DNA from 3 places in the Nesterenkonia halotolerans genome. Region 3 is predicted to be linked to each of the others. Evidence: riboswitches for the same ligand, from Rfam matches in the RefSeq annotation. Region 3 holds a riboswitch; each other region holds the start of a gene.

Region 1 (10,200 bases), 210 kb from region 3:
CGGTGGATTATTTCGGGCGTTGGTCATAGATCCGGCGCAGTTTGCCGGAGGAGCGGGCCAGCGAACCCGGTTCTTCCACGGTGATCCGGCAGCTGGAGCCGACCTTGACCTTGATCTGTCGGGCCAGCTCGGCGCCTGCCGCCTCGGCGTCTTCGAGGCTGGTCTCCGGGCGCCGCTCGATGTGCACGGTCATCTCGTCCATCTTCTCCGGGCGGGCCAGGCGCAGCTGGAAATGTGGGGACAGCGCGGGGATCTCCAGAGCGATCTCCTCGATCTGTGAAGGGAAGAGGTTGACCCCGCGCAGGATGATCATGTCGTCGCTGCGTCCGGTGATCCGGCCCATCCGGCGATGCCCGGGCCGGTCTGAGCCGGGCAGCAGCCGAGTGAGGTCATGGGTGCGGTAGCGGATGATGGGCAGCGCCTGTTTGGTCAACGTGGTGAAGACCAGCTCGCCGTGTTCGCCGGTGCGCAGCACCTCTTCGCTGATCGGGTCGATGATCTCGGGCCGGAAGTGGTCCTCCCAGATGGTGGAGCCGTCCTGGCGCTCGCCCGACTCACCCGCCACACCGGGTCCCATGACCTCTGAGAGGCCGTAGATGTCGCAGGCTGTGAGGTTGAAGGTCTGTTCGATCTCGTGGCGCATCTTGTCCGTCCAGGGCTCCGCGCCGAGGACCGCGACCTCCAGGGAGGTCTCCCGCGGGTCCACGCCGGCGTTGCGGAAGGCATCCGCCAGCGCGAGCAGGTAGGTGGGGGTGCACAGGATGACCCGGGGCTTGAAGTCCTGGATCAGCTGGACCTGTTTCTCGCTCTGGCCGCCGGACATCGGGATCACGGTGGCCTTGAGCTTCTCGATCCCGTAATGGGCTCCGAGGCCTCCGGTGAAGAGGCCGTAGCCGTAGGCGTTGTGCACCAGGTCTCCGGGTCGCACGCCGGAGAAGCGCAGGCACCGCGCGAGCAGCGTTGCCCAGGTGTCGATGTCCTCGTCGGTGTAGCCCACCACGGTGGGCCGTCCGGTGGTGCCGGAGGAGGCGTGGATGCGGCGGATCTGGTCCATGGGCACGGCGAACGCCTTGAAGGGGTAGGCCGCGCGCAGGAACTCCTTATCGGTGTAGGGGAACTTCGCCAGGTCCTCCAGCGTGTGCAGATCATCGGGGCGCACGCCGTGTGCGTCATAGAGCTCGCGGTAGGCCGCGACGTTCTCGTAGGCGTGCCGGATGGTGGCCTGCAGGCGAGTGAGCTGAAGCGCCTCGATCTCCTCGCGGCTCATCAGCTCGGCCGGGTCTGGCTGGCCGGGGTTCGTCGGGGCGGCCTCGGCGGCTCTGGCGGCCTCGGCGGCCTCGGTGTTGAGGATGCTCATGGATTCACTTCTTTCCGGGGGAGGCGATGGTGCGTGAGCGGCCACGGAAGATGCCGATGATGTCGTCGCCACGGCTGATCGTCACATCGGTGAAGCCGCTGCGTCCGGTGTGCGCCACCTCGATCGCTTCGGCGACCACCTCGTCGCCGAGCAGGGCAGGCTTGAGGAAGTTGATGTCGACGCCCGAGGCCACCGTGATCGTGCCCTCGTCCAGCTCGGGATGGTTGCAGGCCATGGCGAAGCAGGTGTCGGCCAGGGAGAAGATCATCCCGCCGTGGGCGATGTCGAAGCCGTTGGTCATATCCTCACGGATCGTCATGCTGATCTTGGCGTGGCCAGGGTCAGCCTGCAGAACCACGATTCCCAGCGCCCGCGAGGTGCGATCGTTCTCCAGCATCCGATGGCGGGGTCCCGGCAGGGAGCTCTCATGACCCGCCGGGGCGAGCTGGGTGGATTCAGTCATCGGTGCTCCTCGTCGCATTTCCAGACCGAATGGTCAGTAAGTCAACTGAAGCACCGGAGCAGATGTGATGTCAAGCACATGAGGCGGAACTGGGACGGGTGGCGCGGCCTTGTCCCGGGAATGCGGCCGCCGAGTTCCTGCGCGACTGCCCGCTCAGTCCCCGAGCATCGCCGCATAGCCCGAGCGGAAGTCCCGGTGCAGCAGCTCGCCGAGCAGCCCGTGCAGCCGGGAGCCATCGAGTGCCTTGCCATGACCCGGGGCGAGGAGATCCACGGACCGTGAGCTCTCCAGCAGTGCCGGATCCAGGCGTGGGTCGCCCCAGGGGCGGGGCAGCTCGAGCTGATCGGCCATCCAGTTGTGCACCACGCCGACGGGGATGGGGAGCTCATCCACGCCCAACACCAGCTCCGGCGGGGACGCGCGGGTCAACAGCTCGACGGCGGCACGGGCGGCGTCGTCGGAATGGATGCGGTTGGAGATCCTCCAGGCATCATGGGTGTCCTGACCTGCGGCTTCACCCACCGAGCCCGCGCGCAGCTGCTTGCGGATGCGATCGCGTCCCGGACCGTAGATGCCCGAGAGGCGAAGCGTGCTGCTGTGCCGACGGGCAGACGCATCGGTCCCTTCGGCACGCCAGGCGCTCAGCAGCTCTTCCGTGCGGGCCAGGATCTCGCCCGTGGGGCTGGCCGGCGTCAACGGCGCGGATTCGTCGAGCATGCCTTCGGCGTCGCCCATCGCCGAGGTGGAGGAGACCAGCAGGACTCGCACGGAGTCGGCGAGGCCTGAGTGCTCCAGGCGGTCCAGCACGGTGCGCAGTCCCTGGAGATAGACCTGCTCGTAGCGCTGCGGATCTCGGCTGCCAGCGGCGGGGGAGAAGACCAGCGCCGCGGTGTCTGCCGGCGGCAGGGGCACGGAGTCGGGCTCGGTGAGGTCCATGGCCGCGCCGTCGAACTCAGCGGGGAGGCGTTCCGGGCTGCGCCGCCATCCGGTGACCGAGAAGCCGCGGTCACGCAGGCGGTGCCCGATGCGCGTGCCGACATCGCCGCAGCCCACCAGCACGGCGCGTGGGGCGGGGTGGTCTTCGGTATGGGAGTCTGCAGGAGTGCTCATGCTCCGAGCCTAGCCAGAATCGGCAGAGATGTGGGGTGCGGGGTGTGGTGCGTGAGGTGTGGGACGTCGAGACGATATGGGGCATGGGGACGCCAGACGCAGAAGAACCCCCGTCAGGTGCATTCCCGACGGGGGTTCTTCAATCACGCGGCGGAGGCGGGGAGATTTGAACTCCCGGTCCGCTTTGAGGCGGACACTTCATTAGCAGTGAAGCCCATTCGGCCGCTCTGGCACGCCTCCTGTGCCCACGATTGCGGCGAACCGTTCTCATGCGCCCGTCTAGACTAGCGGTTCCGTCAGGGAACTGACAAAGCGCGTGCCCGCAGTACTCTGGTCGGGACCAATCCGCCGAAGAGCAGACCAGGAGACCGCGCCGCCCATGCCCCGCCAGATGCAGGAACGCAGAGTCGCCGTCATCGGCGCCGGGCCCCGCGGCACCTCGTTTCTCGAAAGACTCCTCGCGGCCGTGGAGCATGCCCCGGGCGAGGCTGCGGAGACCGCGCTGCGCATCCTGGTGATCGACCCCGCTCCGCACGGCCCGGGCCGGGTCTGGAACCCCCGACAGTCCCCGCTGTACCTGATGAACACCCCTGCGAACTTCCCCACCGCGGCACCGGCCGGAGACACCCAGGTGCGGCTGCCGGCGTCGTCGGTCTCTCGGTCCTTCGCGCAGTGGCGCGAGGGCCATGCGGGGGAGGCCACCGCGAGTCCGGTGCGCAGCGACAGCTTCGAACCGCCGGTCTTCCACGGGGTGGACCACGGCGGGCAAGATTCCGACTACCCCACCCGCGCCGCCTACGGTCAGTACCTCAGCTGGCTGCACGCCGAGGTCTGCGCCGCGCTGCAGCGGCACTCCGGCATCACGGTGGAGCACATCCAGGCCGAGGTCACCGGGCTGCGTCGAGGACAGACCGGATATGAGCTGACGCTGGACAGCGACGGCGAGAACGACGACGCCCCCCGGCTCCGCGCCGAGCAGGTCGTGCTCGCGCTGGGGCATATCCCGGCGGGCTTGAACGAGACCGGTGAGCACTTCAGCTCGGTGGCCGCGGAGCTGGGTCTGCACTACCAGCCGCCCGCGATCCCCACGGAGGTGGATTATCACGCGCTGCCCGCGGGAGAGAACGTGCTGGTCCGGGGGATGGGACTGAACTTCTTCGACCTGATGGTCCAGGCCAGCGTGGGCCGCGGCGGCGTGTTCCATGAGCATCCGGACCGTCCGGCGGGCCAGCGACTGGAGTACCTTGCCACCGGAGATGAGCCGCATCTGGTGGCCGGTTCCCGGCGGGGCACCCCGTACCGGGCCAAGTCCACCGCGCTGACCACTGCCCCCGGATTCGCACCGGTGGGCGTGACCCTGCATCACCTGAGCGCCGAGGCGGTGGCCGCTGCGGAGCGCCGCCACGATGTGCTGGACTTCTCCGCGCACCTGTGGCCGCTGATCCAGCGCGACGTGCTGCGCACCTACTACCGGACCCTGGAGCGGATCGCGCCGGAGCTCTTCGGCGCGGAGTTCCTGACCGCCCTGGATGTGCTGCTCGCGGACGCTCATCTGGGGGAGGCCGTGCTGCAGGCACGGGGCCACCGGCTGCTGCGTGAACACGCCCCTGGCGTGCTCTGGTTCGACATCCGCTCGCTCGGCAGGCCCTTCGGCGGGCTGACCTTCGACTCCGCGGAGCAGTACCAGCAGCACATGGAGACCTACCTCGAAGATGACGCGGTCACCTCCGCCGCAGGCACGCAGAGCCCGGTGAAGATGGCCATCGGGGCGCTGCATCTGGCCAGGATGGAGGTCAAGGCGTTGATCAGCCAGGGACGGGTCTCGCAGTCCAGTCAGATCGGCGAGATTGAGGGATGGTTCGAGTCCTTGGTCGAAGGCCTCGCCAGCGGACCGCCGCTGCAGCGGATCGAGGAGCTGGCCGCGTTGACCCGGGCAGGAGTGGTGGAGTTCCTGGGTCCGGAGCCGATCTTCGACGTCGACCGGGAGACCGGCCGCTTCACCGCGGAATCACCCTCCGTGGCCGCCCCGGCCTACCAGGCGCGGTGGCTGCTCGAAGCGATGATGCCCGCGAACCGGGTCCAGCTCTCGCGCTCGCCGCTGGTCGCAGGCCTGCTGCGCAGCGGGCTGGCTCGGCCGCGCGAGCTGGTCGATGCGTCGGGGGCCCCACGGGCTGGCAAGGGGTTCGACGTGACCTCACTGCCGCATCGGCTGATCCCCGCAGATGATGCGGCGGAGGAGATCTACGTGCTCGGCCTGCAGCTGAGCTCCGTGCAGTGGGGCACCGCGATCGCCGCGGAGGCCGGTGGGGATCCGGAATCCTCGGCGCGGAGCCTCGCGGACGCGGATGCCGCTGCGCGCGCGGTGCTGGCCGGGCCGGGGTCAGGTATTGAAGGGGATTCAAGCCTTACAGAATCGCCCGACCGGGATTGAACCGATAGTCAGGATCAAAGACGTTCTTGATGCTGCGCTGGAGCTCGATGACCTCGGGTGACTGTTCCCAGTCGAGCCAGCGCAGCTTATAGGTGCCGATGCCGTGCTCGCCGGTGATCGTGCCGCCCATCTCCAGCGCGATCCGTACCGAACCATCCAGGGCCGCATGCAGCCGGGACATAGCCGAGGTGGGCGCGCCGTCGTCGTTCTGCTGGTTCTCAGGCTCCTGGCCGGCAGAGGCCTCCGGCTCGGGTGCCAGCTCCGAGCTCGGCACGCTGAAGGTGGGGTGCAGGTTGCCGTCCCCGGCGTGGGCGACGACCTTGAGCTGGACCTGGTGCTCCACGGCGAGGTCCTGGATCGCGCGGATGTAGTCCACCAGCCGGGACCGCGGCACGGCGACGTCCTCTCCCACACGGACCTCGGTGACGACGCCGTCCCCACGGGCGTGACGGCGCAGCTCGATGAGGCGTTCTGATTCGGTGGAGCCGGGGTCGCTGACCGTGGCGCCGAGGGCGCGCAGCACCTCGCGGATGATCTCCGCCTCGATGCCCGCCCCGTGCCCGTCGGTCTGGATGAGCAGGAGGGTGTTCCCGCGGGTGGCAAGATCCGAGCCCTGCGCCTCGTCCAGTGCGAGCATGGTGCGGTGATCCAGCAGCTCGGTGATCGCCGGCTGGACGCGGGCCTTGCCGATGTCGAGCACGCCCTGGGCCGCGGTGGTGAGCTCGTCGAAGAACGCGGCGATGGTCTCGGTGTGCTGACTCAGGTGACGCAGCCGCACGGTGATGCCGACGACGATGCCCAGCGTCCCCTCGGACCCGACGAACAGGCTGGTCAGGTCATAGCCGGCGACCCCTTTGAAGGTGGCCTGTCCAGTGTGGATGAATGTACCGTCGGCCAGCACCACGTCCAGGGCCAGCACGGAGTCCCGGGTGACACCGTACTTGGCGCAGCGCAGCCCGCCGGCGTTGGTGGCGACGTTGCCCCCGATGGTGGAGGTGCGGTAGCTGGCCGGGTCCGGGGCGTACATCAGCCCGTGCTGCGCGGCGGCGGTGTTCAGGTCCGCGTTGATCACGCCCGGTTCGACGACGGCGACCTCGTCCTCGGGACGCATCGCCAGGATCTTGTTCATGCGGGTCAGGTTCAATACCACCGAGCCTGCTGTCGTGTTGGCTCCGCCGGAGACGGAGGTCCCGGCTCCGCGGGTGATCAGTGGGAAGCCGTGCTCGGCGGAGAGCTGCACCAGCTGCTGGACGTCCGCGACCGATTCCGCGAAGACGACGGCGAGCGGGGTGTGCACCTGCCAGTGCTCCAGCGGCCCCTTGTCCACGGAGTGGGAGTCGAGCTGCGCCGGGTCGGTGGTCAAGGCGTCGGGCGCGAAGGCGCTGCGCAGGGCTGTGCGGACATCATTGTCGGAGGAGCTCATGGGAACTGAGTGTAGGTCAGGCGCGTCACACCCTCCCCGCGAAGACCCCGCGGAAGAGCCCCCCACCCGGAAAAATCGTAGAGCTCTAGCAAGTCGTAGGGCTATAGCCTTACGACGACGCGATAGCTCTACGATTCTTCGATGCGAGGGCGGATTTCACGGCGCGGGCGTGGACGGAGTGACCCGCCACTGCTGGACTTCGTCATCACACTGATCAGGAACTGCGTAGATGGTGGGTCCGGCCTCGCCGCCACCCACGGTGATCCCATCACCGTCGGAGAAGGCTTCGCCGCGGAAGGCGAATCCTGAGCCGCTGGACGTTTCATGGATCTCATGCGCGGGGAAGATTGCCAGCGTCAGTTGCTCCTCCGGCTCAGGGCCCTTGATGTAGAAGCATCCATCGAGCTCGGCGATCTGTCCTTCCAAGGCCATGTCGGGTCCGCCGGCTTCTTCCTCCACGACGTAGTTCGGAACACCGGCCGGCGTATCCGGGTCCTGCAGGTTGGTCGTGCATCCGAGCAGAGACCCGCCCAGCAGTGCTCCCATGACGGTGGTCGCGCCGAAGGTTCGCATCTGATGTCCCATCGCTTCACGCTCGCAGAAATTGCACCGCAAAGGCAGGAATGAAGGTCGGCCCTCCGGATGGACCTGCCATTGCGGGATGTCCTCATCGCGCTCAGCGGGTGCTCAATCGTTGGCAGCCACGCTGCTGATCTCGGGTCCTGTTGCCACGCCAGTGGCAGAAAATCGTAGAGCTCTTGCGTTGTCGTAGAGCTACAGCCCTACGACTTGCTAGAGCTCTACGATTTTTTCAACGGAGGGGGTGCACTTGCACCGGGGCGTTCCGCGATGCAGACTTATGCCTAGGTCAAGAGTGCCAGCGCAAAACCCCGGTTTGCTGGCCGGCAACCCTCCAGTTCGCGGTGGGGTGCCCCGGGTGACGACCTGGCTGCGGCAGCCACCGAGCATCGGTGGTCGACGCAGCAAGCGCGGGCCACACACCAGTGCGGGCCCTTAAACCCAGTCCTCAGGACGGGGCCGTACAGGATTCAACGCCGGAAGTTCTCTCCCCGGCAGCGACGTTCATGCGCGGCTCAGCCCCAAGGACCGCATTGAACGGAGCAGTCCCTTGAGCAACGACAACAGCACCTGGCAGTTTGAGACCCAGCAGATCCACGCCGGGGTTGCCCCCGATCCCGCCACCGGAGCACGGGCCCTGCCGATCCACCAGACCACATCCTTCGTCTTCCCCGACACCGCCGCGGCAGCACGTCGCTTCGGCCTCGAGGAGATCGCGCCGATCTACTCGCGCATCGGCAATCCCACGGTCCAGGCGATCGAGGACAAGATCGCCGCCCTCGAAGGCGGCGTCGGGGCTCTCGGCGTCGGCTCCGGTCAGGCCGCCACCTCGCTGGCGCTGCTGAACATCGCCGAGTCCGGCAGCCACATCGTCGCCTCACCCACCCTCTACGGCGGCACGCAGAACCTCTTCAAGCACACGCTGCCGAAGTTCGGCATCGAGGTCACCTTCGTGGAGGACCCCGATGACTTGGAGTCCTGGCGGGCCGCCACCCGGGAGAACACCGTCGCCTTCTTCGGTGAGGCTGTGGCCAACCCGCGCGGGGACGTGCTGGACATCGAGGGGGTGGCATCGGTCGCCCACGAGCATGGCGCGCCGCTGATCATCGACTCCACCCTGACCACCCCGTACCTGATCAAGCCGATCGACTTCGGCGCCGACGTCGTCGTGCATTCGGCCACCAAGTTCCTCGGCGGTCACGGCACTGCCATCGCCGGGGTGATCGTGGACTCCGGGCGCTTCGACTACTTCGCCCACCCGGAGCGCTTCCCCGGCTTCAGCACCCCGGATGAGAGCTACCACGGGCTGGTCTTCGGCCGGGATCTCGGGCCTGAGGGGATCTTCGGGGTCAACCTCTCCTTCATCCTCAAGGCCCGCGTGCAGCTGCTGCGCGACCTCGGTCCGGCGTTGTCTCCGCACAACGCCTTCGAGATCAACCTCGGCCTGGAGACCCTCTCGCTGCGCGTGGAGCGTCATGTCGCCAACGCTCAGAAAGTGGCCGAGTACCTGGAGGGCCACGAGGCAGTGAAGCGCGTCTACTACTCCGGGCTGCCGTCGAGCCCCTGCTACGAGCGGGCGCAGAAGTACCTGCCCCGAGGCACCGGTGCTGTGTTGGCCTTCGAGCTTGCCGGCGGACCCGGCGACGACGACGCCACGCAGGCCCGTGCGGGCCAGACGCTGGTGGACGCGCTGGAGCTGCATTCGTTGGTGGCCAACGTCGGTGATGTGCGCTCGCTGGCGATTCATCCCGCCTCCACCACGCACCGGCAGCTGAGCCCCGCTGAGCAGCATGCTGCAGGGGTCAAGCCCGGTCTCGTGAGGCTCTCCGTGGGTCTGGAACACATCGACGACATCATCGCCGATCTGGCTCAGGGGCTCGACAAGGCAGCCGCCATCCAGTCTGCCGACCGGGGTGCCGGGCATGCGTCTGACCAGGAGTCTTCCGCGGATGACCAGAGTGCGGACAATGTGACGAAGCGAGAAGCCGCTTCCGCGGTCTGAGGTTAGGGTGATCGGGTGCTGAATGACTTTGGGGACAGGCCTGCGGGTGCGCTGAACACGGCAGATGTGGGGGCGTACACATTCGAGACAGGTGGGCAGCTGCCCGAAGTTACCATCGCCTACGAGACCTGGGGCACGCTCAACGAGGACGGCAACAACGCGATCCTCGTGGCGCACGCCCTGACCGGGGACTCCCATGTAGCCGCGACTCCGGCAGACCCCTCCATCGGATGGTGGGAGGGTCTGCTGGGACCCGGTCGCCCGATCGACACCCAGCGCTGGTTCGTCATCGCCCCGGCGATGGTGGGTGGCTGCTACGGCTCCACCGGACCAGCTTCCCTGGATCCCGAGGGGAACCCCTATGGCTCCCGATTCCCCTTCGTCACGATTCGCGATTCCGTGCACCTGGAGGCTCAGCTGGCTCAGGCCCTGGGCATTCAGCGCTTCCACACGGTGATCGGGGGATCCATGGGGGGCGCCCGCGCGCTGGAATGGGCCGCCACCTACCCGGAGATGGTCGACGGGGTGGCGGTCTTCGCCTGTGGTGCGGCGTCGACTGCCGAGCAGATCGCCTTCGGGCAGGCCCAGGTGCTGGCAGTGGAGAATGATCCGCACTTCGCCGGGGGTGACTACTACGGCGGTCCCGCGCCGCATTCCGGGCTGGGGCTGGCGCGGCGGATCGCGCACATCACCTACCGCGCGGAGGCCGAGCTCGGCGCTCGATTCGGTCGCGCCCCGCAGGGCGCCGAGGATCCTTTCGGCTGGCCCGAGCGGCGGCGCGGACGCTATCAGGTGGAGTCCTACCTGGACCACCAGGCCGAGAAGCTGCTCAAGC
Region 2 (10,200 bases), 640 kb from region 3:
CGTTCCCGGGGCGAAGCTGGCGCAACGCATGTTCAACCAGGAGAAGGCCAAGATCTTGATGCTCTCCGCCACCCCCTACAAGATGTATACGCTGCACGACGACGAGGACGGCGATGACCACTACCGCGACTTCATCAAGACCGTTGAATTCCTTGCCGGGCCACCCCGAGCGGTTCGGGTGGAGTCACAACTGAAGACGATGGGCCGAGCGATGGAGCGGCTTACCTCGGATCCGGCGGAGACGGCGTTGGCCGCGGAGGCCAAGGATGCAGTGGAGAGCGAGCTGCGCCGGGTCATGTGTCGCACCGAGCGGACCGCATTCACCACCGAGGCCGACGCGATGGTGAAGCTGCGTCACCTGCCGGAGCCGCAGGTCACGCCACAAGACCTGCGTTCCTGGGTCACTCTGGATCGCGTGGCCAAACATGTCGGTTCACGCGACGCCCTTGAGTACTGGCGCTCCAGTCCATATCCGCTCAACCTCATGGAGCGCGACTCGTACATGCTCCGCAAGAACTTTCATGATCGCGTCGATATGGGCGACCCCACCCTGGCTCGAACCCTGTCCAGTGCCTCAGGACTGCTGGACTGGCGCGTCATCCGGGACTACAGGAAACTCGACCCTGGGAACGCGAAGCTGAGATCACTCGAGGAAGATGTATTCAAGTCAGGCGCTGCCGATGTCCTCTGGCTGCCGCCGTCGTTGTCCTATTACCGCCCCAGCGGGCCGTTCTCCCATACGGGACTCGGGTCCTTCACCAAACGGCTGGTGTTCTCTGCGTGGACGGTGGTGCCTAAAGCCATTTCGACCCTGCTCAGCTACGAAGCAGACCGGCGCAGCCGCGAGAAGGAGCTCGCGTCAGCCGCTCTCACGAGTTCAGCATCGGATCCACGGAGGTACGACGATCAGCTCCGAGCCGTTGCGCCGCTCACCTTGAAGATCACCGAGGACCGTCCCATGTCGATGCCGACCTGGTCGTTGACGTATCCGTTCGCTGAGCTGACCCGCGTCACTGACCCCTTGGCGGTCGCGAGGCACGTGCGCCGACGCGACCTTCCCCAGCAGGAGGTACTCGACATCGCCGAGCAGGGAGTCCGAAGCCTTCTGGCTGAACTCCTCCCGGAATCTTTGGCGACGGTAGACGACTTGGGCGCCGAAGACCCCCGCTGGTACTGGGCGGCTCCGATGCTGCTGGACCGGCGTCGAGATCCGGCGGCAGCTGACGCGCTCGCGCGAGCGATGCGTGAGTTCCTCTGGGGACTGCCTAAAGGCTTGCTCGAGGGAGAGGAGCATGCCGGGCAGGCCGCCAGTTCCCGTGCGGCTCGGCTTCACCTCGATGAGACGCAGAGATTGCCGGACAATCTGGGACGTCCCCCTGTGGATCTGCCAAGGCGGATGGCGGAGCTCGGCGTGGGAGGGTTTGGAACCAGTGCGATGCGCGCCTTGACGCGCATCGCAGGAGATCACTCGGCCGAAGAGGTGAAAGACCGTAGCGTGGCTGCGTTCAGCATCGCCCGGGCCTTGAGGTTGCTGTTCAACCGGCCTGAGGTCGTCCCAGTCGTCCGGTCTTCCGGAGACCGGGCCTACTGGCGTGATGCGCTCCAACATGCTCTCGATGGGGGCCTGCAATCAGTGTTAGACGAGTTCGTCCATGTGCTGGTCGAGTCAGAAGGACTGTCCAACAAGGATCCTGCCGAACGAGTGGCCGGAGTTTCCATGGCTGTCATCGAGGCGCTTGGTCTGCGCAGCACCGTCAATGAGATTGAGACCTTCGAGGTAGACGGGCCCCGCATCTACTCGCATCAGCACCGTATGAGCACACATTTTGCCGCACGGTATGGGGGTCGCAGAGCAGCTGATGACAAGACCTTCCACCGTGAGTCCTCGGTCCGCAGAGCGTTCAACTCGCCGTTTAGGCCCTTTGTCCTGGCGTCAACGTCCGTGGGGCAGGAGGGGCTGGACTTCCATCCCTACAGTCATGCGGTGGTGCACTGGAATCTTCCTTCGAATCCCGTGGACATGGAACAACGAGAAGGTCGAGTGCACCGGTACAAGGGCCACGCGGTCCGGAAGAACATTGCCGAAGACTTCGGTGATCTGGCGGTGCTGGGGGAGTCGGAAGATCCATGGCAGGGAGCGTTCGACGCCGCCGTGGTGCAGTCCACCGCGCAGGGCATCTCCGAGCTGGTGCCGTACTGGCTGCACACCACTCCAGGTGGGGCGACGGTGGAGCGGTATATCCCCGCGATCCCGTTCAGTCGCGAGGTCGGACACCAGCGGCGACTCACCAGGACAGTGGGGGTGTACCGCCTGGCGTTCGGCCAACCGCGACAGGACGATTTCATCAGTGTGGTGGCGGATCGGCACGAAGAGCTCGCCTGGATGAAGGTCGACCTGAGCCCACCGGGGACGCAAAGCAGTCGACGTGACCCGGCAGCAGATGAGAGGTGAAAGAGACGCGCGTGGTCTCGTGGAACATGGCGTACATGAAGCCGGGGAAGTTTCGAGGACGGGAGAACCGACGTCGTCAGTGGGCTCTCTTGGCGGCGCTTGCCCCTGACCTCGCATTGCTGCAGGAATGCCAACCTGCAGACCTGAATGTTCTGGCTCCGCAATGGATGTCCGGTCGCTACGACATCAACGGTGTACCGCGCAGCAGCCGGGTAGGGGGAAGCTCGATTCTGGCCAAGAAGGAGTTCGGGCTGCGTTCTGGACCGGAGGTTCCCGCCCAGCATGAGCATCTCTGGGAAGCGTTTAGAGGCTATGTCACGACTGGCGTAGTCGATCTGGAGAATTACGGCCTCCTGACTCTCGCCTCCGTGCATGCGTTGGCCGGTTCGGATACGCCCTCCACGGTGACTGACACGGACAGTGCTGCAGCGCGTCGGCCATCCAGGGATCGCGCTGGTCACAATGATCTGGCTGCCCTCATGCTTCAAGAGGTGCAGAGCGACCGTTTCATCTTCGCCGGGGACTGGAACGTTGCCCGACTCTTCGATAACACGGCGCCCAAAACGGCCCCGGGCAACAGGGAGTTCTTCCAGATGAGAGACAGTCACGGCTGGCGAGACGCGATGCGCAGATTCCATTCCGATGAAGTCCGGACCTATCTGTCGTCGGGAACAGCACCCTTTGAGCTGGATCATGCTTTTCTCGATGATGTTCTATACGAGTCCTTGACCCGCGCCGATGTGATCGAGGGAGCGCCGGCCGACGAGCTGAGCGATCACGCGCCGCTGCTGTATGAGTTTGGTTCGAGGCCTCCCCAGAAGACGGAGGAATTCTGAAGCATGAGTGCACGGTCAACACGAATGCGACGGCGAGTCGCGCCACTAGCGATCTTTACCGCCACCGCTGCCGGGCTGCTCACCGCGTGCTCAGGCGGGCCGCCGGAACCGCAGAGCGTGGAAGAGGAGGCGCTGCAGTCGATGAGTCATCTCCCGCAGGTCAAAGGTGCCGCGTATTCCTCCCAGGATGGCGTCTTGGAGGTGACGATCTGGGACCCGGAGGAGGAGATCAGCGAAGACGAGGTTCGCGAGTACACGGAGGCTGCAGAAGACGCGACGGATGGCGTGGACGTCCAGATCCACGTCGAGGTCTCACAACCTCCGCAGGGAAACTGAGCATGTCGGGGGAGTTCCGGTACGTGCCTGATGTAGGACGCGGTGAATGGCTTCGTCCCATGGAGGCTGAGCCCTTCGGCAGTGTTCTGTCGATAGTGCCTCGCGGCTACGAGATGTATGCGCGAGTGTTTCACCCTCTCGAGCGTGACCGCCCGGTGGCTGCCAAGACATGGCTCGGCGTTGACGAGGCGACCTACTTTGAAGGCACCTCGGACATCGACGCTTCACTTGAAACGGAGCGCACCACCTGGGCAAGCGTCGCGGAAGCGTTCGGCACCACCATGCACTCAGAAGCCCAGTACGCACGCCTGCAGCGGTCCCTCCACGATGACGCGCAGGAGGCTGTCGCTCCTGATGGGTGGCGCTACGGTGTTCCATCTATGGGAAGCCTCGAGGCGAGGTCGCTCTCGGTCCTCGCCCGCGTGCTTGCCCGGCATACTGCGACCCCCGATGCCGGTATTGCTGCTGTCTGGGAAGGATGGGGTGGCCTCGTGAGCTCGGCTGGGGTGCAGTTCATGGTGGTCGAAACGGGTGACGGCTCTTCGGCTGACCACCACGCCGAGGCAGTTGTGTGGCGCGCCGCGGTGTCGTTTCGTAGGAGGGCTGCTGCCGCCCGCAGGTTCAGCAGGAGGATCCTCCGGTTGGTGAAGCGGACTCTCCCGACGATCGCTTGGAATACGCCGAAACCAGGCTCTGGCGTGCTTCCCCCTGAGATCGCGACCGGTCCGCGGTTCGACCTCCATGGAGAGACCGGGCGGCACTATTTCCTCTTTCAGGCCGGTGCAGAGCACTTCTCCGACCCTGATTGGCCTGCACGGGCGCCGTGGGCCGAGCACCCCCAGTGGGTCCAGTCGCCCAGCCTCCTGTGGCCAGACGATCACTCCTGGGTGCTCGCCACAGAGATCGATTGCGACTCGACGCTGGTGGCGGGAACCAGCGAACTCATCGGCGAGCTGATGCAGACACCCGGCCTCGAAGTGCTCCTCATCCGGACAAACGCTGACCTGACGTGGGACGGTGACGGACTCAACCGTCCTGTGTAGCCGTCTCGCCGGCTCGAGCCCAACACTGATGACGCGTTTCCATTTATGTCAATCACTATGTTCATCACTTGTGTTCAGCTCTGTAGCGCTCTAAGCTGAACCACAGAATCACGAGTTCCGGACCACAGCCCTGGCTGTCCGGACAGCAACCCTCTCACCGTAGTGGGGTGCTCCAGGTGATGATTCGGCCCGGTGTCGCAACCGCCCGGGCAAGTACGGTGCCCCTGCGCCAGCTCCCTCGGAGTACGCAGGAGTGCCACGGTCAAAGAGAGACGTGGATACCTCATGCCTGAGCAGAACTCCGCACGCACCCCGCTGCACTTCAACGCCTTCGTGATGAACACGAACAGCCACATCCACCACGGTCAGTGGCGCCGAGAGGACGCCCAGCAGACCGAGTTCACGGATGTGGCCACGTGGATCAACCTGGCCAAGATCCTCGAGGACGCCAAGTTCGACGCCATGTTCTTCGCCGATGTCTCCGGCCACTACGGAGACTCCGATGCCGACTACTCGGTCTACCTCAACGAGGGGCTCCAGATCCCCTCCAACGACCCGACGGTGCTCCTCGGTGCCCTCGCAGTGGTCACGGAGAACATCGGCCTGGCCACCACCTCCAACGTCTTCCAGTCGCACCCGTTCCAGTTCGCCCGGCAGATCTCCACACTGGATCACATCTCCAAGGGGCGGATCGCCTGGAACATCGTCACCGGCATGCAGGACAACGGCTCCCGCAACTACGGAATGCCACGACTGACCGAACACTCCGAGCGCTACCGCTGGGCCGAAGAGTACGTCGACGTGACCTACAAGCTCTGGGAAGGCTCCTGGGACGAAGGTGCGGTCATCAAGGACCGTTCCGGCTCCCAGTACTCGGACCCCGCCAAGGTGCATAAGATCTACCACCAGGGCGAACGCTACTCGGTGGAGGGCCCCCACCTTCCCTCACCCTCCCCGCAGCGCACCCCGGTCCTCTTCCAGGCCGGCTCCTCCGCCTCCGGTCGCGACTTCGCCGCCCGCAACGCCGAAGCGGTCTTCCTTGCAGCACCGAACCCAGAAGTCGCCAGAGCGCAGATCCAAGACACCCGCGCCCGCGCCGTCGAAGCCGGACGGGCCCCTGAGGACATCAAGTTCTTCCAGGGGCTGAGCTTCATCATCGGGGACACCGAGGAAGAGGGGCAGCGCAAGCTCACCGAAGCCGAAGAGTTCGCCTCGCTGGACGGCTACCTCGCGCACTCGGCGCTGGTGGACCCAGAGGGTCGCGTCTACCCGCCGGAGACTCCGCTGAAGGACGTGCAGACCAACACCCGGCGCGGGTTCACCGAATGGGCGTCCAAGACCATCACGGACCGAGAGCCGCTGGTGGCCGACATCGCCTGGCGCTCCAACCGCAACAACCGGATCGTCGGCACCCCGGAACAGATCGCGGATCAGCTCCAGCAATGGCAGGACGCCGGGGTGGACGGGGTCAACGTCGTCAACTGGGTGATCCCGGGCTCCTTCCAGGAGTTCGCCGACAAGGTGCTGCCCGTCCTGCGCGAGCGCGGACTGGCCCAGCGCGAATACACCCCAGGCACGCTGCGGCAGAAACTGTTCGGCCGCGACCGCCTGCCGGAGACCCACCCCGGTGCGCGCTACCGCGGCGCATTCGCCCAGGTCCCTGCCACCGTCTGAGCGCTGCGCGCCACCATTCTTCCCCTCTGAACCACTCCGAGAAGGAGCCCCATGACCACCCCGCCCTCCCCGAACGCACCCATAAACAAGTGGAGATCCAGACTTCCCATGGGTGCAGCAGCACTGCTCAGCGCCGCCGTCCTCACCAGCTGCGGCAGCGCCTCCGGCCTGGTAAGCACCGAACAGGTCGCCGAGCGGCAGCCCACCGGTGAACCCCAGTCCGGCGGCATCATCGAATACGGCCACCTCCAAGAGCCCAAATGCGTCTACGGAGGCTGGATTCAGGAGAACTTCACCGCGCGCCAGATCCTGGACTCACTGGTCTCTCAGGACAACGACGGCGAGATCGTCCCCTGGCTCGCCACCGACTGGGAGGTCTCCGAGGACCAGCTCGTCTGGACCCTGGACCTGCGCGAAGACGTCTCCTTCACCGACGGCACCCCGGTCGACGCCGAGGCCGTGGCGTACAACTTCGACTCCTGGCTCGACGGCGGCAACGGCACCGCCGCCGCCCACCTGGGCGGGTTCTACGAAGACGCGACTGCCGTGAACGAGCACACCGTGGAGATCCAGCTCTCCGCGCCGTTCTCGCCCTTCCTCTCCACGCTCTCCCAGTCCTACTTCGGCATCCAGTCACCCACCGCGCTGGAGAACCGCAGCGCAGAGGAGAACTGCCGCGCCCCCATCGGCTCCGGGCCCTTCACCGTGCAGGCCTGGGAGAGCGGGCAGTACCTCGAGTTCGCCCGCAATGAGGACTACAACTCCGCCCCCGAGAACGCCAAGCACCAGGGCCCGGCCTACGTGGAGGGCATCCGCTGGAGCTTCATCCCGGACAACACCTCGCGCTACGGCTCGCTGCTCTCCGAAGAGAGCGACGCCGTGGGCGAGATCCCTGCGGTGAACATTGCCGAGGCCAAGGAGCGGTTCGACTTCGAGCAGTACATCACCCCGGGCCGTCCCGTGGTGATCAACCTGAACACCGAGAAGGGCGTCTTCACCGATCAGCAGGTCCGCCAGGCCCTCAGCTTCGCCACCGACCGGGAAGCCAACATCGAATCCGCCTTCCTGGGCACCGTCCCCTTCGAGCCCAGCGGGTATCTCTCGCAGAGCACCCCCGCCTACGACGCCGAGGCGGCCAGCGAGTATCCCTTCGATCTGGACCGCGCCAATGAGCTCCTGGACGAGGCCGGCTGGACCGAGCGCGCCGAGGACGGCACCCGGATCAAGGACGGCGAACGCCTGGAGGTGCTTTTCACCTACGGGTTGAACACCATCGTCACCCCCGACGGGAACACCGCGATCCAGAACTTCCAGGAACAGGCGCGCGCCGCCGGCTTCGACATTCAGCTGCGCCCGCTGACCCCCTCGGAGAACTCCTCCGGGGCCTTCTCCGGCCCGGATGCCTACGACGCCCAGGTCGGCTATTGGACCTCACCCCATGCCGGGATCCTGAACATCAACTATCGCCCGGGGACCGAAGAGGCGCCCAACGGTGCGAACACCACGTTCCTGGTGAATGAGGGCGTCTACGAGACCATCCAGCAGGCGCTGCAGGCCCCGACCTCGGAGGAGGTCGCCGAGCACTTCTCCGACGCGCAGCACCAGCTCAGCGAACTCGCCCCGGCGATCGGGCTCTACACCCAGACCAACACCATCGCCGTCTCGGATTCACTCGCCGGCGTCTGGCTCGAGGAGTCCCAAGGCTCACCGGTCTTCCACGACGCCTACTTCGTCACCGATGAATCCGGTGCTGATAAATCCGACGCCGAAGAATCCACAGAAGAAGAGGGCTGACCCATGACTCTGACCCCCTCCACCGTGCTCACCGAGCCCCTCCAGGCCACACCCGCGCCACCACCATCACAGTCCCCGCGGCAGCGCACCCGACCGGCGCTGATCCTCAGCCTGCTTCTGCGCAAACTCGGAGCGGCCGCCGTCGTCGTCTGGGCCGCCGCCTCGCTGACCTTCCTGATGCAGGCGCTGCTTCCGGGGGACCGGGCGACCATGTTGTTGAACCAGCAGACCGGCCAGGTCCAGGAACGCTCCGCCGAGGAGCTCGCGCCGATCAATGAGATGTTCGGCTTCACCGACCCGCTGCTCGTCCAGTACCTGAGCTTCCTGGGCGGCCTGCTCCGCGGAGACCTCGGCGTCTCCTACCAGCTGCTGCAGCCGGTCACCACCGTCATCGGGGACCAGATCGCCCCGACCGTCATCCTGACCTTCTCCTCCCTGGCAGTCGCCTGGGCCGTGGCACTGGTCCTGCTGGTGCTCACCGCACGCCGCGTGGGCTGGGTGTCCCGGCTGTTCTCAGGGTTCGAAGCCGCCGCCGCCGCGCTGCCGCAGTACTGGCTGGGAATCATCCTGCTGGTGGTCTTCGCTCTCGGCTTGGGACTGTTCCCGGTGGTCGGGGGAGAGGGGCTCATCGGGCTCGTGCTTCCCGCGCTGACCCTGGGCATCCCGCTGGCCGGCTTCCTGGGCCAGACCATGCGCACCGAGTTCGAACGCACCCTGGACGAGCCCTTCGTCCTCACCGCGCGGGCCCGCGGCATGAGCGACACCGCCGTGCGGATCAGACACGTGCTGCGCCACGCGCTGCTGCCCGGACTCACGCTGACCGGCTGGGCCATCGGGTCGCTGTTCTCCGGGGCCGTGATCGCGGAGAACGTCTTCTCCCGGCCAGGCCTCGGCGGGGTGCTGGTCGACGCGGTCAACGGGCGCGACCTGCCGGTGGTCTGCGGCGTCGTGATGCTGGTGGCGCTCATCTACGTCATCGCGAACCTGGTGGTGGACACCGCCTATGTCCTTGTCGATCCGCGCCTGAAACTGACTCACTGAGTCAGAACTGGAGAAACCCATGACCACCACCCTGAACCCAGCGTCAGACACCAAGCCGAGCACAAGCCAGCCGACGACGGCGGCCTCTCAGCTGCACTCCTCGCTGCAGTCCCGCAGACCCAAGAGCAGACTCCGTCAGGTCCCGCTGACCGTCTGGATCGCCGGAATCGTCGCGCTGCTCCTGCTGACCGCCAGCCTCGCGCCCTCGCTGCTGGCCACTCACGATCCCCGCGCCATCCAGCTCGAGTCACCGCTGGCAGCGCCGAACGGGGAGCACTGGTTCGGCACGGATCAGTCCGGACGTGACCTCTACTCCCGGATGGTCCACGGCACGGGAGAGTCTCTGCTGATCGGACTGGGGGCCACCGGCATCGGCGTCGGACTGGCCCTGCTCTTCGGTGCCTGGGCCGGGCTCGGCGGACGATGGGCGGATGCGCTCATCGGCCGGGGACTCGAAGTGTTCTTCGCCTTCCCGACCCTGCTGCTGGCCATGGTCTTCATCACCATCTACGGGCCCTCGGCGCCCACGCTGATCCTGGCCGTGGGGTTGGGGACCGCCCCTGGCTACACCCGCATGGTGCGCGGACAGATCCTCGCGGTGCGCCACTCCGGCTACGTCCAGGCTGCTGAGGCGCTGGGGCATTCACCCTGGCGGATCCTGAGCCGACACATCCTGCCCAATGCGCTGCGCCCGCTGCTGGCGATCCTGACCCTGGGCATCGGACAGTCGATCGTCTGGGCCTCCGGCCTGGCTTTCCTCGGCTTTGGCGTCGCCCCGCCTTCACCGGAATGGGGCGCGCTGCTGGAAGCCGGCCGCCCCTACATCACCGAAGCCTGGTGGCTCGAAATCTTGCCAGGCCTGGCCGTACTCGCCACCGCACTGACCGCCACGGTTCTGGGCAAACACCTCGAAACCGCCTTGGAAGGATCACAGTCATGACCACCACCATCACGAACCCCACCCTCGACACCGCGACCCCGGCACGCACTGAACCCATGTCAGCACTGACCGCCGCAGCCACCT
Region 3 (10,200 bases):
TTGCAGATGTGTGGCTTGTGCGGCCTATGTGCGTTGCGGCGACGGGCTTTGATCTGAAATTCCTGGATTCAGGATTGAACTGGGCGCACCGTGCTTAGCGCCGCCAGCGTAATCTGACAAGCGCAGTGATAAGCCGACAACGAGAGCCGTACTGTGAGCGGAGTTACATTCACAATATTGGAGGACTCTTTGGGCACTGAAGGTCCTCGCGTCGGACGCGAGCAGGAGCTTGCGCTGGTCCGACAGTCTGCACTCCTGGCGGCGGCGCGCCGGGCGCAGGTCGTCTATCTCGAGGGTTTTGCGGGCGTGGGCAAGGGGACGCTCCTTCGGGACGCGTTCGCGGACTTCGAGGACTGGCGGGAGATCGTCGTCGTCCTGGACCAGGCGCAGAGTGAGATCTCCGGAGATCTGCTGCGTCGGCTCGTGCTTCCACCTGAGACGCAGCTGCGCGACCAGAGCGTGGACGAGCTCGTGAGCGAAGGCCTGCAGCGGGCACAGACCCTGCGTCGTCCGACGGTGATCGCGCTGATCAACACCCAATGGATCGACAGTGAGTCGGCTGAGGCTCTTCTGCGCATCTGCACCCTGCTTCGAGACGCGCCAGTCCTGGTGGTGATGTCTGGACGCCCATCCGCCCGACCGGAGGTCAATCGGCTCAGCGCTTTCGCTCGGAACAGCCCGAACGGGACTCATATCCGGGTCGACCCGTTCCGTCCAGCCGAGACGAAAGAGCTCCTGGCGCAGTATCTGACCACTCCGCTGAGCGCCGGCGTGGTCGACACGGTGCAGGCGCAGACCGCCGGCTACCCTCTGCTGGTGCACGAGGTGGGGCGCCACCTCTCGGCCACTTCCATCGGTACCCGACGACTGGCCATGTCGATCAATGCGACGAAGGCCGGACCTGCAGCTCAGTGGATGCGGCGAGCATTCGAAGAGGCTCTGGTGCCGCTGAGTGAAGAGACGAGAGAGGTGCTGCGCCTCCTCGCCGTCTCTTCCGTGCCACTGGCAAAGCATCAGATCGCCTTCGCGCTGGATTCTCCTGCGGACCTTTCCGACGTCCTGGAATCAGGTCTGGCGGTCTGGCGAGAGGTTGTTCGGATACAAGATTCGCAACGGTCTCATCTGTGAAGCGCTGCTGGCGCTGCTGTGTCCCACGGAGTTTATGGAGCTTCACAGGAAACTGATAGGCATCGTCGATGGTGTTGCTGCCCTAACCCACCGCGTGGAGATCGCCCGAGTCCTGCCCGACTCTGAGCCCATCAGTGAGCTGATCCACGATCTGCGCGATGCCGCCGCGGATTCCCTCCTGCGCGGTGACCTGGAACAGGCGTTCCAACATTTCCTCGCCGTGACGAGCCTGAAGGCTGACGCGCAGGCACTCCAGGATCTGTTGTACTTCGGAGCGATCCTGGGGCACCTCGATTGCTTCCCGCCGTATGAGTCATCGCTCCGATGCCTCAAACCTGGTCCACTGTGACAAGGCGGGCTCGCACTCGTGGCGCTGGACCGCGACAACCTGCCGGAGGCCGTCGCAGCGCTGGAACGGCAGACCCGAGTCGAGCCCGAGGACCCCGCGGCACTGGTCTTCGCACAGGCCGTCGCCCTGGTGGCGGCGGACCTGGGCATCATGGGCACTCCTGGCCGCGCCGAGGCCGCAAAGCGTGAGACGCTGCGCATGCTTGCGGTCAGGGAGCAGCATCTCGACCAGCGCCTGGCCGCGCAGGACCATGGTGATGCACCTCGAGAGGCGATGGAATGGGAGCGAGCGCATGCGGCTGGTTTGAGCGCCTTCATTCAACTATGGCAGGTCTTCGATGCTCAGGATCCTCGCACGGTCCAGGAGGCCGAGGCTGAAATTTCTCACGAGATTCAGAGACTCGAGCAGATACCCAACTCCGAAGCCTTCCAGGTGGGTCTGAAGTCGGCGAGAGGCGCCAGGCGTCGCTATCTCGGCGACCCGGTCGGGGCGTATGCGGACCTCTCCGGTGTCATGGCGGTGACCCCTGACATGAGGTTCTTGACCTTCGCGAAGGCCCAGTTGGCTCGGGTGTTGTTCACGGCTGGACTCTGGAAAGAGGCGATGGACGTGGCGGTAGCCGCGACGGACAGCGCACTGCTGAGGCGAGAGGATGCCACGGCGCTTGTCGCCTATCTGACCTGGGCATTGATACCGATCAGCAGAGGTCGCTCCGCCGACGTCGCCCCCATGATCGAAGAGATCTCGGCTGTGCGCAAGGACGCGGGGGTGCTGGTGTCTTCTGCGCTGGAACACCTGTACGCCTGGACGGCCGTGGTGGATTCCGATCACGCGCGCGCCGTGCGGCACCTGCTGCGACTTCGTGATGAGGCCGGTGGCTGGATGAACGTCGAAATCGACGCGGTGCTGTTGCTGGTCCGTGCGGCCTACTACGCCGGACTGAGTTCCATGATCCCCTCGGTGCAACGCGTCGTCCAAGCCGGTGACTGCCCCGTCGCGCCGCAGTTCGAGGGGTCGGTCGTGGACTATATGGAAGGCTTCCAAGCCTGGGGGAGGCACGACCCGACCGAAGCCATGCGACGATTCGCGCGGGTCGACGAGTGGCTCGAAGCCCAGCCTCCGATGCACCTGACGCAGCAGACCTCTGATGCCGGTGGGTTCCGGCTCTTCAGAGCCTTCACATACCTGGATATGGGTGCGCTGGTCATCGCCTATCCCCAGGAGCTGAAACGGAATCGCGTGACCGTGATCGAGGGGCTTGAGTGGTCCATCGCGCTGTTCACCCGCGTGGGTTCGCCGGGGCTTCTGCAGCTGGCCTTGGAGCAGCTCTCTGCGCTGAGGCCACGGTTGGACCGGCACGCTCCGCTCAAACGGGTCCCGCCCGTCCAGGGGCCGTCTCCGGCGATGACACCGGCGGGAATCATCCCCACTCTGAAGCCGGAGACGCTCCGCGAGAGCGTGGCGAACGACCACACCGGCCCTCTGGACGGGCTGTCGGGGCGGGAGCGCCAGGTCGCTGTTCTGATCGCTGACGGATGGACCAATAAGGAGATCGCCGAGGAACTGGGGGTCTCCGTGCGCACCATCGACTTCCATGTGCGCAATGCGCTGACCAAGTTCGATGTGAGCTCCCGCGACGAGATCCGACACCGGCTGCGCCACGGGACAGCCGGCGGCTGAGGTCGACGGCCGCCGGGCGCCGGGCGCCGTTCAGCGCAACGTGACTCGGGCCCGGCAGCCGCACTCAGCCGTCGAGGATCTGCCGCTTCGCCGAGATGACCCCGGTGTTGAAGCCGGAGAGGTGCAGGTTGCCGTGGAACCGGCCGTGCTCGATCTTCATGCAGCGGTCCTGCACCGCGTTGAGCCCAGCGTCCTGAGCAAGCTGCATGGCTTCCTCGGAGCTGATCCCGAGCTGCGCCCAGATCGTCTTCGCGCCGATCTCGGCAGCCTCCTCCGCGATGGCGGGAACATCCTCGGGGCGGCGGAAGATGTCAACGATGTCCGGCACCTCGGGAAGGTCCTTCAGCGAGGCGTAGACCGGCTGGCCCAGCACCTCTTGGAGCCGCGGGTTCACGAAGTAGACCGTGTAGCTCGAGGAGCTCATCAGGTAGGTGGCCACGAAGTAGCTGGCGCGCGCGGGCTTGTCGGACATGCCCACGATCGCCACGGACTTCGCGCTGCGCAGCAGCTGCAGGCGACGCGAGGGCGACGGCGCGGTCCAGCGGCCATGGGGATGTTCGGCCGTGGCCTCGTCGTCGTTGGTCAGGGTCTGCTCGCTCATCACTTGTCTCCTTCGACTGCGGTGCTCAGCGCCTGGTCCAGGTCCCAGATGATGTCATCGACGTCCTCGATGCCCACCGAGATCCGGATCAGGTCCTCCGGGATGCCGGCTGCGCTCATCTGCTCCGGGGAGAGCTGCTGGTGGGTGGTGGATCCCGGGTGCAGGATCAGGGTGCGCACATCACCCACATTAGCCAGGTGACTGGCGAGCTGCAGGGCCTCGATGAAGCGGGCCCCGGTCTCCCGGCCGCCGCGGATGCCGAAGCTGAAGACCGAGCCCACGCCCTTGGGCAGCATCTCCTTGGCGCGGTCATGATCTGCATGGGAGGGCAGACCCGCGTAGTTCACGTAGTCCACGCGCTCATCGGCTTCGAGCCATTCCGCCACCTTCTGGGCGTTGGCCACGTGCTCGTCGATCCGCTGGGGCAGGGTCTCGATGCCCTGGATCAGGTTGAACGCCGCCTGCGGGCCGAGGGAGGGTCCGATGTCTCGCAGCTGCTCGGCGCGCAGCTTGGTGAGGAAGCCGTATTCGCCGAAGTTGCCCCACCAGGAGAGTCCGCCGTAGGAGGCCACGGGTTCGGTCATCGCGGGGAAGTTCCCGTTGTCCCAGGGGAACTCACCGGATTCCACGATGACCCCGCCCAGGGTGGTGCCGTGACCACCCATGAACTTGGTGACGGAGTGGATCACGATGTCCGCGCCGTATTCGAAGGGGCGGATCAGGTATGGGGTGGTCAGCGTGGAGTCCACCACCAGCGGCACGCCGTGCTGATGTGCGACCTCGGAGAGTCCGCGCAGGTCAGCGATGTCCGAGCTGGGGTTCGCGACCACCTCGGTATAGACCACCTTGGTGTTCTCCTGCATCGCGGCCTCATAGTCTGTGGGCTCCAGCGAGTCCACAAAGGTGGTCTCGATCCCGAACCGCCGCAGCGTGACATCGAGCTGGGTGATGGTGCCGCCGTAGAGCTTGGAGCTGGCCACGATGTGATCCCCGGAGCCGCACAGTGCCGCGAAGACCAGGAACTCAGCACTCATCCCCGAGGCGGTGGCCACCGCACCGATGCCGCCTTCGAGTGAGGCGATCCGTTCCTCCAGCGCGGAGACCGTGGGGTTGCCGATGCGCGAGTAGATGTTGCCGTACTTCTGCAGCGCGAAGAGGTTCGCGGCGTCTGCGGTGTCCTTGAAGACGAAGGAGGTGGACTGGTGGATGGGCACGGCACGCGAACCGTAGACGGCATCGGGGACGGCCCCGGCGTGCAGGGCGCGGGTGCGGAAGCCGAACTGGCGATCGCTCATGGAGCTACCTCTTCTTTTCTCGGCGCGGTCCCGCGCCGTTGGCAGATCTCTTCAATTTTTGGAACACAGGGTTCATTCTGCAGGCTTGTGGTGTCCCCGAGGGTCTCACCGTCATGCAGCTGGGTCAGCAGCCGGCGCATGATCTTCCCGGAACGGGTCTTGGGCACCTCTGGCACCGGGATCACGCTGCGCGGCTTTGCCACCGGACCGATCACCTCGCCCACATGGCTGCGCAGGGCGCCGAGCAGCTCACGCTCTGCCGCGCTTCCGGCTCCACCAGCGGCTTCCAGGCGCTCGCGGGCCGCAGTGGTCAGCACGGTGAAGGCGACGGCGGCATGCCCGGTCATCTCATCAAAGACCGGGCAGACCCCGGCCTCGACCACATCGGGGTGGGAGATCAGCGCAGATTCGATCTCGATCGTGGAGAGCCGGTGCCCGGAGATGTTGATGACATCATCGATCCGGCCCAGGATCCAGAGGTCTCCGTCCTCATCCTTCCGTGCGCCGTCGCCCGCGAGGAACCAACCCTGATCAGCGTATTTCTCCCAATAGGAGGTGAAATAGCGTTCGGGATTGCCCCAGACCGTGCGCGCCATCGACGGGCCGGTATGGGTGAGCACGATATTTCCCTGGGTTCCGTGGGGGACGGTTCGGCCGGCATCATCGACGACGGCTGCGCCCCAGCCCGGCAACTCGCGGCTGGCCGCGCCGGGCTTGAGCTGCGCGTCCTCCGGACGCGGGGAGAGCACCGTGGAGCCGGATTCGGACTGCCACCAGGTGTCCACCATGGGAAGTGCGGGTCTTCCGGCGTCGTCGGTGGTGTTTCTGCCGATCTCGCGGCGGATCCAGTGCCAGGCCTCGGGGTTGACGGCCTCGCCCACGGTGCCGGCGAGCCGGATCGAGGAGAGGTCGTACTGCGCCGGAACGCCCTCGGGGAACCATCCCATCAGTGAGCGCACCAGGGTCGGAGCGGTGTAGTAGGTGGTCACCCTGTGCCGTTCGATGATCTCAAAGTGGCGTCCTTCGTGCGGAGTGTTCGGCGTCCCCTCGAATATCACCTGGGTGGCGCCAGCGGCCAGCGGACCGTAGATCTCATAGGTGTGTGCGGTCACCCAGGCCAGGTCAGCCGTGCACCAGTGGACGTCATGGGTGCGCCGGGCCGGATCCGGATGGGCGAAGAGCCGCAGGTAGGTGTAGAGCGCTCCGGTCAGGTAGCCGCCGGTGGTGTGGACCAATCCCTTGGGCTTGCCGGTGGTCCCGGAGGTGTACATGATGAACAGCTCGGTCTCGGCCTCGAAGAACTCCGGGGCATGCTCGGTGGAGGCAGTCTCCACCACCTCGTGCCACCAGAGGTCACGCCCAGGCGTCCACTCGATGGGGGAGTCGGTGCGGTTGATGACCAGGACGTGCTCAAGGTTCCCGCCGTGCTCGGTGGTCGCCTCGGCCACGGCGGCGTCGGCATTGGCCTTCACCGGGACTGCCTTGCCGCGGCGGAACTGACCATCCGTGGTGACCAGCAGCTTCGCCCCGGTGTCCTCCACGCGGAACTTCAGCGCCTCGGCGGAGAAGCCTCCGAAGACCAGCGAGTGCACCGCACCGAGCCGGGCGCAGGCCAGCGTGATCACGATGGTTTCCACCAGCACCGGCAGGTAGATGACCACACGGTCGCCACGAGTGATGCCCATGGCGGTCAGCGCATTGGCCGCCTGATTGACCCGGCGGCCCAGCTCGGCGTAGCTGACATCCTCGCGGTCACCGGGCTCGCCCTCGAAGTGCAGCGCGATCGTCTCGCCGCGCCCGGCGGCGATGTGGCGATCCACGCAGTTCACGGCCGCGTTGAGCGTCCCACCCTCGTACCAGCCGATCCTCGGGCCGCGCTTGGTGGTCGGGTCGGGCGGAGTCCAGGTGTGGGTGTTCTCCCACGGTGTGGCCCAGTCGAGCAGGGTGGCGGCCTCGGACCAGAACGCCAGGCGCTGGTCCTCGTCAGTCGGGTCGGCCCAGCTGTGGACATCTGCGACCAGCGGGTCTGCGGGGAACACAGCGCGCTGCGCCGTCGAAGAGGGCGCGGCTGTGTCCAGGGCAGGGGAGCGCGAGGTGGTCAACGAGGGGTCCTTCAGGGTCAGCTCAGGGGGGTCAGGGTCTTGAACTCGTGCTGGTGGAAGACCAGACCGGCGGCGTCCTCGGTGAATCCCAGATCCAGGATCTCCAGCACGATGATGTCGTGGTCACCGGCCCTGACCTGGTCGTAGATACGGGTGCGCAGCCACATCGGCACGCCTTCGAGCAGCAGGGCGGAACCGTGGAGCTGGTACTCCACCCCGGTGAAGCGGTTCGCGCGGTCCTTCGAGGCGATCTGCCGGCAGAGCCCGTTCTGATCCCGGCCCAGCACCGAGATACCCAGCTCACTGCCGCTGCGCTCGAGTTTGGGCCAGGTGGAGGAATCGTGCTGCACCGCGAGGGTGACCAACGGCGGCTCCAGGGAGACTCCCACCGTGAAGGTGGACGCGATGATCGCCTCGGGGGAGCCGTCGACCTCCGCGCCAACCGCGACCACGCCTTGCGGGAACTGAGCGAGGGCATGGCGCAGCGCAAAAGAGTCCACGCGAGATGCGGCTGCAGGATCTTCGAGAGTACGAGCAGGGACAGACATATTGATCAACTCCATCGGTCCTGGCGTTAGCACCCGGCATATCCGGGTTGCTGCGGCGTCTCTGAGCCAGATCTCTCAGCCGCTCGGGATGGCTACAGGTTCAAAGCTACGGGCTCGCACCGTGGAGCAGCAAGATTTGTTCGCACTGTGAGACGCCGTATGACGTCCGGAGCCTCCCGGCAACCTAGTGTGTTCAGGTCCGTGAATGAACACACGACGACATGTGAAGTCATGACCATTTGACGAAACAGCATGCTTGTCCTCTATATTTGAGCCCATCACCATCCAGAGCGACTGAGGGATCTGGCCCGTCGACGTCGCAGCAACCCGGGATTGCCGGGTGCTACCGCCAGAATCGATGGAGGAAAGTATGAACATACATCTGCCTGTCTCTGCTGAGCTTCGAGACGCTGTGGAGCGCGCCGGGCTCTCTGCCCTGGATCGTGAACGCCATAGGGAACTGGCCCGTGAACAGGTGCGCACCCTCGCCGACGCCGGCATCGGTCGGCTCCGACTTCCGTTGTCCTCCGGGGGCAGCGGGCTGGACTGGGTGCAGACCAGTGTGGTGCTCCTGGAGCTCGCGGCGCAGGACAGCAATCTTCCCCAGGTGCTGCGCGGGCACTTCGCGGTGGAGGAGGACCTGCTCTGGCGCCCGGCGGGGGAAGAGCCTGTGCAGGGCTGGCTGGCGCGTCTCGCCGCCGGTGAGCTGGTGGGCAATGCGTGGACCGAACCTGGCAAGGGCGGATTTCACCGTTCAGGGACGCTGGTCAGCGAGACTTCCACAGGACCGGTGGTCAACGGAGTGAAGTACTACACCACCGGGGCGATCTTCGCGGACTGGCTCGATGTCACAGCTCGGGACGCCGACGACAATGAGCTTGCGGTGCTGGTTCGTCGGGACCAGCCCGGTGTCCAGATCGAGGATGACTGGGATGGATTCGGTCAGCGCACTACAGGTTCAGGGACCGCACGGCTCTCCGATGCCGCGGTGCAGACCTCGGAGCTGCGTGGACTCACGGACCGCTTCCCCTACCAGACGGCCCTGTACCAGCACATCCTGCTGATCGTCCTGGCCGGGATCGTCGAAGCCGCAGCGCGAGACGCGGCCGCACTGCTGCACGAGCGTCCCCGCACCTATACCCACGCCAACACTCGCACACCCCGCACGGACCCCCAGCTGCTCCAGGTGATCGGTGAGGTGGATGCGGCTGCGGCGCTGGCCAGGGCACAGGTGCTCCACACGGCCACCTATCTTGATGCCGCTTTCGCCGCGCGCACTGCCGGGCCGGAGGAGGCGATCGCTGCCGCCAACGCCGCCGAACTCTCCACTGGACGCGCCCAGGTGGCTCTGCACCGACCGGCGCTGGAAGCTGTCACGCGCATCTTCGACGTGCTCGGCGCCTCGGGAGTCAGCCAGACTCGCGGTCTCGACCGTCATTGGCGCAACGCCCGCACGGTCACCAGCCACAACCCTTGGGTGTACAAGGCCCGGATAGCCGGAGATCACCGCGTCAACGGCACCGAACCGGTGCGGCTGTGGAGCGTGGGCGAGCCAGACCTCCCGGCCGTCACCCAGCTCGTCTGACACTGCCCACGGCGGCGCCCAGACTTTCCACAGCTGGATCCGATTCCGTTGGATGCAGTTCTGCTCGATCCGATTCTGAAGGAGCATGAGAATGACCTACCCCACCACCGAGGCCGGTAAGCGCGAGATCCTCTTCAACGCGTTCGACATGAACTGCGTGGTCCACCAGTCTCCGGGGCTCTGGCGCCACCCGGATGACCGCGCCCGGGAGTACAACACCATCGGCTACTGGACCGAGGTTGCGCAGATCCTCGAGCGGGGCCTCTTCGATGGGCTGTTCATCGCTGACGTGCTGGGCCCCTACGACGTGTTCGGCTCAAACCCCGATGCAGCCTTGCGCTCGGGGGCGCAGATCCCCTTGCAGGACCCGTTCCTGCTGGTCTCCGCAATGGCCGCCGTCACCAAGAACCTGGGCTTCGGCATCACCGCCGGCACCGCCTACGAGCATCCCTACCCATTCTCCCGCCGGCTCGGCACCTTGGATCACCTGACCGGTGGACGCGTCGGCTGGAACGTGGTGACCGGTTATCTGCCCTCGGCTGCGCAGAACATGGGCCAGGATGACCAGATGGAGCACGACCGCCGCTACGACCATGCGGACGAGTACCTCGAAGTCGTCTACAAGCTGCTCGAGGGCTCCTGGGAGGATGACGCGGTGGTGGCCGATAAGGCGTCGGGGGTGTTCACGGATCCGGAGAAGGTGCATCGAATCGAACACCACGGCGAGTTCTTCAAGACCCCCGGCATCGGAGTGGTGGAGCCTTCCCCGCAGCGGACCCCCGTGATCTACCAGGCCGGGGCGTCCACCCGAGGCCGCGCCTTCGCCGGCAAGCATGCCGAGGCGATGTTCATCAATCCACCCACCAAGGAGCTGGCCAAGGCCTCGGTGGCCAAGATCCGCCAGTCCGTGGC

The links. A riboswitch is a leader RNA that binds a small molecule or an ion and turns the genes downstream of it on or off. The one in region 3 is predicted to bind S-adenosylmethionine.
Region 1: another riboswitch for S-adenosylmethionine. It lies ahead of H4W26_RS06310 (O-acetylhomoserine aminocarboxypropyltransferase/cysteine synthase family protein); the one in region 3 lies ahead of H4W26_RS07275 (flavin reductase family protein).
Region 2: another riboswitch for S-adenosylmethionine. It lies ahead of H4W26_RS04355 (LLM class flavin-dependent oxidoreductase); the one in region 3 lies ahead of H4W26_RS07275 (flavin reductase family protein).

Annotation. Positions count from the first base shown of each region.
Region 1 covers NZ_JADBEE010000001.1:1,372,294-1,382,493, reverse strand. The annotation lists gene H4W26_RS06345 (phenylacetate--CoA ligase family protein) at 8-1,357, opposite strand; gene paaI (hydroxyphenylacetyl-CoA thioesterase PaaI) at 1,362-1,820, opposite strand; gene H4W26_RS06335 (NAD-dependent epimerase/dehydratase family protein) at 1,974-2,930, opposite strand; tRNA gene H4W26_RS06330 (tRNA-Ser) at 3,082-3,170, opposite strand; gene H4W26_RS06325 (FAD/NAD(P)-binding protein) at 3,310-5,361, shown strand; gene H4W26_RS06320 (FAD-binding oxidoreductase) at 5,336-6,784, opposite strand; gene H4W26_RS06315 (hypothetical protein) at 6,941-7,369, opposite strand; SAM riboswitch class IV at 7,651-7,780, shown strand; gene H4W26_RS06310 (O-acetylhomoserine aminocarboxypropyltransferase/cysteine synthase family protein) at 7,914-9,365, shown strand; gene metX (homoserine O-acetyltransferase MetX) at 9,381-10,200, shown strand, end outside.
Region 2 covers NZ_JADBEE010000001.1:945,826-956,025, reverse strand. The annotation lists gene H4W26_RS13980 (helicase-related protein) at 1-2,452, shown strand, start outside; gene H4W26_RS04370 (endonuclease/exonuclease/phosphatase family protein) at 2,449-3,288, shown strand; gene H4W26_RS04365 (hypothetical protein) at 3,292-3,624, shown strand; gene H4W26_RS04360 (hypothetical protein) at 3,684-4,667, shown strand; SAM riboswitch class IV at 4,774-4,889, shown strand; gene H4W26_RS04355 (LLM class flavin-dependent oxidoreductase) at 4,953-6,341, shown strand; gene H4W26_RS04350 (ABC transporter substrate-binding protein) at 6,450-8,135, shown strand; gene H4W26_RS04345 (ABC transporter permease) at 8,139-9,176, shown strand; gene H4W26_RS13675 (ABC transporter permease) at 9,196-10,116, shown strand; gene H4W26_RS04340 (dipeptide ABC transporter ATP-binding protein) at 10,113-10,200, shown strand, end outside.
Region 3 covers NZ_JADBEE010000001.1:1,586,160-1,596,359, reverse strand. The annotation lists gene H4W26_RS07305 (AAA family ATPase) at 190-1,128, shown strand; gene H4W26_RS07300 (hypothetical protein) at 1,211-1,417, opposite strand; gene H4W26_RS07295 (helix-turn-helix transcriptional regulator) at 1,496-3,157, shown strand; gene H4W26_RS07290 (CoA-binding protein) at 3,222-3,758, opposite strand; gene H4W26_RS07285 (O-acetylhomoserine aminocarboxypropyltransferase/cysteine synthase family protein) at 3,758-5,053, opposite strand; gene acs (acetate--CoA ligase) at 5,050-7,092, opposite strand; gene H4W26_RS07275 (flavin reductase family protein) at 7,173-7,703, opposite strand; SAM riboswitch class I at 7,712-7,798, opposite strand; SAM riboswitch class I at 7,982-8,068, shown strand; gene H4W26_RS07270 (acyl-CoA dehydrogenase family protein) at 8,074-9,288, shown strand; gene H4W26_RS07265 (LLM class flavin-dependent oxidoreductase) at 9,380-10,200, shown strand, end outside.